One region of the Streptomyces sp. NPDC048643 genome, then DNA from elsewhere that is predicted to be linked to it. Evidence: riboswitches for the same ligand, from Rfam matches in the RefSeq annotation. Region 1 holds a riboswitch; each other region holds the start of a gene.

Region 1 (2,257 bases):
CAACCGCTCCTTCACGGACGCCGGCTGGCCCGGCGAGCGCTATCCGCAGAAGCTCTGGGTGGCCCACGTCGAGGCCTTCTACTCCCTCCTCGACCGGCTGCGCGCGGCGCACCCCGGCGTCGCCTTCGAGTCGTGCTCCGGCGGCGGCGGGCGGATCGACCTCGGTGTCATGGCCCGTACCGACCAGGTGTGGACCTCCGACAACACCGACCCGCTCGACCGGCTCGCCATCCAGCACGGCTTCAGCCAGGTCCATCCGGCCCGGATCATGGCCGCCTGGGTCACGGACAGCCCGAACGACCTGCTCAACGGCCGGGTCAGCTCGCTGCGCTTCCGCTTCGTGAGCTCCATGGCCGGGGTCCTCGGCGTCGGCGGCGACCTCAGCCGGTGGAGCGCGGAGGAGCTGGCCGAGGCGCGGGGCTGGGTCGAGCTCTACAAGGAGATCCGGCCGGTCGTGCAGCAGGGTGACCTCTACCGGCTGCGGCCCCCGGAGGGCGGGCTGAGCGCCGTGCAGTACGTGCTCGGCGACGAGGCCGTGGTCCTCGCGTGGCTGCAGGCGCAGCATCACGGAGTGCGCCCCGCCCCGCTCAGGCTGCGCGGGCTCGACCCGGCGGGCATCTACGAATGGGTCGAAACGGGCGAAGTGCACCGCGGCGCGGTGCTGCTGCATCACGGACTGCACACCGGACTGCGGGGCGATCTCGATGCGACGGTTATCCGCCTGCGTCGCATCTGACTGTTCTGTCCGAAATAGTGCCTTCATTCCAACTGGCCCTGGAATAAGGCGGCGTGAGCCGGGTCGCGTGAGCAGGGTCATATTCGTGACGATGTGTTGCCGTCGGCTTTTCTCAACGCACCGTTGATTATGGGCGAATTCAAAGCCGGGAAAGATCGTCTTTCCACGGAGTGTGACGGCGAATTCTCCATGGATCAAGAAAGGCGAGCGCACAGAATCCGCACATGGTTGTCGACGTGCTCGCATCTCGCTTACGTTCTGCCTCAATCCGGACGGACGCCCAATCCTGCCGCCGCCCGGAATCCGCACACTCACCCGTCCACGGCAGGAGCGGGGGACCCACAGGTTCCGCGCCTGGTCCGGTCTCCGGAACAGGCTAGGGGTACAGCCATGCAGCCGCGTGGCCGGGCATCTCCAGCCCGCACCCGACAGCTCACCTCGCAGGCGCCGGAGAGGAATTCGCCATGCCCGCGAAGGGTAAGCACCGCCGTCCCAAGTCCCTGCGTCTCACCCGCTCGATCGCCGTGGCCGGAACCGGTGGCGCCGCACTCGCGCTGCCGCTGTTGGGAGCCACCGGCGCCCACGCCGCGACCCCGGCCGCCGCCGTCACGCAGCACACCCAGAAGTCCGCCACCGTCGCCCCGGCCGCCGCGAAGGCCGGCACGTCGAAGACGTACGCGGTGAAGGCCGGCGACTACCTCGCCAAGATCGCCGACGACCAGCACGTCAGCGGCGGCTGGAAGAAGATCTACTCGGACAACCGCTCCGCCATCGGCAGCGACCCGTCCCTGATCCACCCGGGTCTGAAGCTGTCCCTCGGCGCGCGGGCCGCCACTCCGCAGGCCTCCGCCCCGGCGAAGCCCTCGGCCGCCAAGCCCTCGGCCGCCAAGCCCTCCGCCGCCAAGCCCGCGGCGGAGAAGGCCGACACGGCGAGCACGGCCACCAAGACGGCCGCCACCAGCAACAGTTCGGGCTACACCCTCCCCGTGGACGGCGCCGTCATCGGCACCAACTACAAGGTGGCGGGCAGCATGTGGTCCAGCGGCTACCACACGGGCACGGACTTCGTCGTCCCGACCGGCACCACCATCAAGTCCATCGCCGCCGGCACCGTCGTCTCCGCCGGCTGGGGCGGCGCCTACGGCAACCAGGTCGTCATCCAGCACGCCGACGGCCGGTACTCGCAGTACGCCCACATGTCGGCCCTGTCCGTCTCGGCGGGCCAGACCGTGACCGAGGGCCAGCAGATCGGCGTCTCCGGAGCGACCGGCAACGTCACCGGACCGCACCTGCACTTCGAGATCCGGACCACGCCCGACTACGGCTCGGACATCGACCCGGTCGCGTACCTGCGCTCGCACGGTGTCGCCGTCGGCTGACACCCCCTCGCCCGACCTGCTCCTGACGGCAGGCCCGCCTCCGAAGGCCGGACCCCACGATCCCCGGGGTCCGGCCTTCGGTGCCGTCCGACGCCTGCCCGGGTCGCTCTTCGCAGCGGCTGCCCCAACAGCCCTGACGAGA
Region 2 (2,257 bases), on a different contig from region 1:
TCTTCAGGTTCGAGATCTTGGCGCTGAAGGACTTCGGCGGGAAGCGCTTGGGGTCGAGATCGAGATCACGGCAGACGAGCGCCATCAGGCGCTTGGAGTCGGCGGCGTCGTAGATCGAGAAGGACGAGGTGAAGCCGAGCTGCTTGCTCTCGCGGCGCAGGATGCGGACGCAGGCGCTGTGGAAGGTCATCACCCACATCGCGTTGGCCCGGGGGCCCACGAGCTGCTCGACGCGCTCCTTCATCTCGCCCGCGGCCTTGTTCGTGAAGGTGATCGCGAGGATCTGGCCGGGGTGCACATGGCGCTCGCCGAGGAGGTGGGCGATGCGGTGGGTGAGCACGCGGGTCTTGCCGGAACCCGCGCCGGCCACGATGAGCAGCGGGGAGCCGGAGTGGACCACGGCCGCGCGCTGGTTCTCGTTCAGCCCGTCGAGGAGGGCCGCCGGGTCCACGACGGGCCGGTGCGCGCCGTCGCGGTAGTACGCGTCCCGGCTCGGCGGCACGTCGAACCGGCCGCCGAACAGGTCGTCCGCGACCGGCTCCGGCGCGTGCTCGTCCTCGGGCGGCGGCGGGTGCTCGTCCTCGTGGGCCGCGGAGGGCTTGAGGTCCGCCAGGAAGCTGTCGTCAAAGAGGCTGCTCATCGCTCTCCGAGTCTAGGCCGCCCCACTGACACACCGAGGCCACCCCGAGGACTCGACGGGAACTCGCGACGCGTGCGCGTGACCGGCTCGTGACGGTAAGTGCACGTCGGAGCGGGTACGACCGGTCCCCACCACGGTCGCCGTGCCGGGAGGAGCCGCCCCCGGACACCCTCACAAAGTGGCACACACCACTCATGCCCGGCGCCCGCGACGGGGCACATGGCCAAGGTCACGAAAATGTATCGGGCATATCGCACTCCAACCTTCACACGGACCACACGAGTTGGCTAGCGTGCTGGAAGGCCGCCCGACCGCAACCGGCGAACGTCGCCGGGCCGAGCGGCCTCCGCCGAGTTCGGCCCGCCCACCAGGCGGCCGGAGCCGGGGACCCACCGACCTGGGGTGAATCGGTCCGACCGCCCCGAGGGGCCAGGACCGTAGGGCAATCCTTCCGGAACCACCCGCCCGAACCCGACAGCTAACTCGGTAGGCGGATGACGGAAGGAGTCGCCTCTCTTGGCGTCGCACCGCAAGTCGCGTCCTACGGGTTCGCGCATGGCAGGCATACGGACCCCCGCCCTCGCGACGGCGGCCCTCACCTCGGTGGCCCTGCTCTCCCAGACGGCGAACGCCGCGCCCTCGGCCGAGCCGAGGCCCAGCGTCGAAGAGGTCGAGAAGAAGGTCAACGACCTCTACCACCAGGCCGAGACGGCCACCGAGAAGTACAACGCCACCCGGGAGAAGACCACCAAGCAGCGCAAGCGCGTCGACACCCTCCTCGACGACGTCGCCGAGCGCACCGACAAGCTCAACTCCGCGCGCGAGGAGCTGGGTTCGTTCGCCGCCGCGCAGTACCGCACGGGAGCCTCCACACCCGGCACCGCGACGCTGCTGCTCGCCGACGACCCGCAGGACTACTTCGACCAGACGCAGTTGATGAGCCGTCTGACGACCCGGCAGAAGGCCGCCGTCGACGACTACGTCACCGAGCAGGCGGCGACGACCAAGAAGCGCACCGAGGCCAGCGAGAGCCTCCAGTCGCTGACCACCTCGCAGAACGCGCTCAAGACGTCCAAGGCGACGGTGCAGCGCAAGCTCTCCGCGGCCCGCGACCTGCTCTCGAAGCTGACCGCCGAGGAGAAGGCGCGGCTGGCGGCGATCGAGAAGAAGAAGCGGGAGCGGGCGGCCGTCAAGGCGGCGGAGCTGGCACGGCAGCAGGCTGCGGCGGAGAAGGCGGCCAAGGAGAAGGCCACCGAGCAGGGCTCGCCGTCGGGCGGCACGACGGGCTCGTCCGGCTCGACGGCCACCGACCCCTCGTACGCGACGAAGGCCGGCAAGGCGCTCGCCTTCGCCCGCACACAGATCGGCAAGCCGTACGTGTGGGGCGCGACCGGCCCGGACTCCTACGACTGCTCGGGCCTGACCCAGGCCGCCTGGAAGGCCGCCGGCGTCTCCCTGCCGCGTGTCACCTACGACCAGGTGAACGCCGGCACGACGGTCTCCCTCGCCGACGCCAAGCCCGGTGACCTCGTCTTCTTCTACGACGACATCAGCCACGTCGGCCTCTACATCGGCAACGGCATGATGATCCACGCGCCGAAGCCGGGGGCGTACGTC
Region 3 (2,257 bases), on a different contig from region 1:
TGGCGTCCAGGTCGAACATGGCCTGGTCGATCAGGCGCTGCTCGGTGGCGTCGTAGCCGACGAGCTCCGGGCCGATCTGCTCGATGACGGCGAGGACGGCCTTCTCGACACCCTTGCCGTGGTAGCGGTTGGGGTCACCGTCGCGGAGCTCGATGGCCTCGAAGGCACCGGTGGAGGCGCCGGACGGAACGGCGGCACGACCCGTGCTGCCGTCGTCGAGGCCGACCTCGACCTCGACCGTGGGGTTGCCTCGGGAGTCCAGGATTTCCCGGGCTACGACGACGTCGATGGACGGCACGAGCATCTCCTTCTGGGATGTGACGCGAGTACGCAGGGCTTGGGTAGTCCTGCGGGACGAGCCTAACCGGCCCGAGGGGATCGGCCAGCCGATCGACCACGCCTTGGGCAGAACTCGGGGTACATATTGTTCCCGATCGGAACAAAAATGAAATGAAAAACCCCGCTCCGGCGCGTACGGGGGAACACGCGCCGGAACGGGGAGCCCGTGGGGACGGGGACCCTCGGTGGGGATCAGGACCCGGGAGCCGGGCCCGCGAGGGGACTGCCGTTCGCCCGGGTGTCGTTCAGCCGGGCGGAGCCGCCGGGGCCGGGGTCGTGGTCGCCGTCCGCCGAGGGCGACCACGTCCGGCCGGTGCGCGGCCTCGCTCAGCGAAGGTGCAGCTGCTGGCCCGGGAAGATGAAGTCGGCGTCGTCCACGATGTCGTGGTTCAGCTTGAACAGCTTCTGCCAGCCGCCCTTGACGTGGTGCTTCTCGGCGATCGAGCTGAGGGTGTCGCCCTTGACGACCTTGTACTCGCCGTCACCCTTCTTGACCTTCTTGCCGGTCGGGGTGGTGACGGTCTTCTTCGCGGCCGGGCGCTCCTGCGAACGGGAGGCGGGCTGCTCGGACGTGCGGTTGTCCTGCGAGCTGCCGGCCGACGAGGAGCCGGAGGAGGTCGAGGGCGCGGCGGGGGTGGAGCTGCCACCGCTGTACGCGGCGCCCGACAGGCCGGTGCCGCAGGTCGGCCAGGCACCCTTGCCCTGCGCGGCGAGGACCTTCTCGCCGACGGAGATCTGCTGCGACTTCGAGGCCTGGTCGGCAGTGGAGGCGTAGGCGGTGCCGCCGTACGCGGCCCAGGTGGAGGACGAGAACTGCAGGCCACCGTAGTAACCGTTGCCGGTGTTGATCGACCAGTTGCCGCCGGACTCGCACTGGGCGACGGCGTCCCACTCGGAGCCGGTCGCGGCGGACGCGTTGCCCGCGGCCATCAGCGGAGCGGCGATGGCGACACCGGTGACACCGGCGAGCGCGGCGACACGGGTGGCCTTGTTCGGGCGGCGGTGCTTGCCCTTGCTGGAAAACAGCATCGAGTGATCCCCTCACCGACGCCTGCGAGGTGAGCTGTCGGGTTCGGGCCGGTTGAGTTGCCCGGCCGCACGTCCCCGGTCCCTCTCGGAACCACGGCGCGCGGCTTTACCCCAAGCCGTCTCCGGGTGTCTCTCAACTCCCGGTCGCGGCACTTACCTTGGGTCCCCCGCTCCTGCCTACGGCGCTTGCGCGACGACTGTTCCCGTACGGCCGCTGGCAGGATTCGGCGTTGCGATCGTCGGGGCCCGCTGTGGCGAGCGGTCACGACCGTAAGCAGTCGATCGCCTGATTTTCAAAGACGATCAGGGCTTCTGAGACTCATGTCTCACTCGCACCAAACCGGACATTCCCCAGCGAACCATGACGTGAACTCCCGCTACTTTTCGACCGTTTCGCTATCAACAGCGAGGCTCTGACCGGGGAGGATGAGGTCCGGATCGATGCCCACGGTCTTCTCGTTCGCGGCGTACAGGTCGGCCCATCCGCCGGTGACGTCGAGGTCGTCGGCGATCGTCCAGAGACTGTCGCCGGCGCGCACGACGTAGGTGCCGTCGCCGGCGTCACGCGCGTCGTCGGAGCCGCGCGAGGCGTGCCGTCCGGACGCGCTGTCGGTGCGGCTGCCCGTGGCGGCGTCCGTCGAGTCCTCGTCGGCGTTGCCGCCGCGGTGCCGTCCGGGCGTGGTGGACGCGTCGTCGGAGGGCTCCGAAGAGGTGCCGCTCCGGCCGGACTTGTCCGATGTGCCCGACTCGGACGCGTCGGCCGTCGCCTTGTCCGAGCTGTCCGCGCCCCGTGAGTCACCGGACTTCGCGGTGCTCCCGCTCGCCTTCGGCGAGGCGGTGTCACTCGAAGCGGACGAATCCGACGATCTGGACGATTTGACGGAAGGGG

The links. Region 1 has a riboswitch for cyclic di-AMP ahead of AB0C62_RS08730 (LysM peptidoglycan-binding domain-containing M23 family metallopeptidase). Riboswitches for the same ligand answer to the same signal wherever they lie in the genome.
Region 2: linked by a shared signal. The riboswitch ahead of AB0C62_RS21670 (NlpC/P60 family protein) and the one ahead of AB0C62_RS08730 (LysM peptidoglycan-binding domain-containing M23 family metallopeptidase) in region 1 are both predicted to bind cyclic di-AMP.
Region 3: linked by a shared signal. The riboswitch ahead of AB0C62_RS17750 (transglycosylase family protein) and the one ahead of AB0C62_RS08730 (LysM peptidoglycan-binding domain-containing M23 family metallopeptidase) in region 1 are both predicted to bind cyclic di-AMP.

The regions. Positions count from the first base shown of each region.
Region 1 is NZ_JBEZHO010000006.1:163,691-165,947, forward strand. It holds gene AB0C62_RS08725 (alpha-galactosidase) at 1-736, shown strand, start outside; cyclic di-AMP (ydaO/yuaA leader) riboswitch at 1,039-1,196, shown strand; gene AB0C62_RS08730 (LysM peptidoglycan-binding domain-containing M23 family metallopeptidase) at 1,201-2,115, shown strand.
Region 2 is NZ_JBEZHO010000021.1:44,329-46,585, forward strand. It holds gene pcrA (DNA helicase PcrA) at 1-640, opposite strand, end outside; cyclic di-AMP (ydaO/yuaA leader) riboswitch at 978-1,149, shown strand; gene AB0C62_RS21670 (NlpC/P60 family protein) at 1,157-2,257, shown strand, end outside.
Region 3 is NZ_JBEZHO010000015.1:143,318-145,574, reverse strand. It holds gene eno (phosphopyruvate hydratase) at 1-304, opposite strand, end outside; gene AB0C62_RS17750 (transglycosylase family protein) at 667-1,368, opposite strand; cyclic di-AMP (ydaO/yuaA leader) riboswitch at 1,373-1,563, opposite strand; gene AB0C62_RS17745 (transglycosylase family protein) at 1,746-2,257, opposite strand, start outside.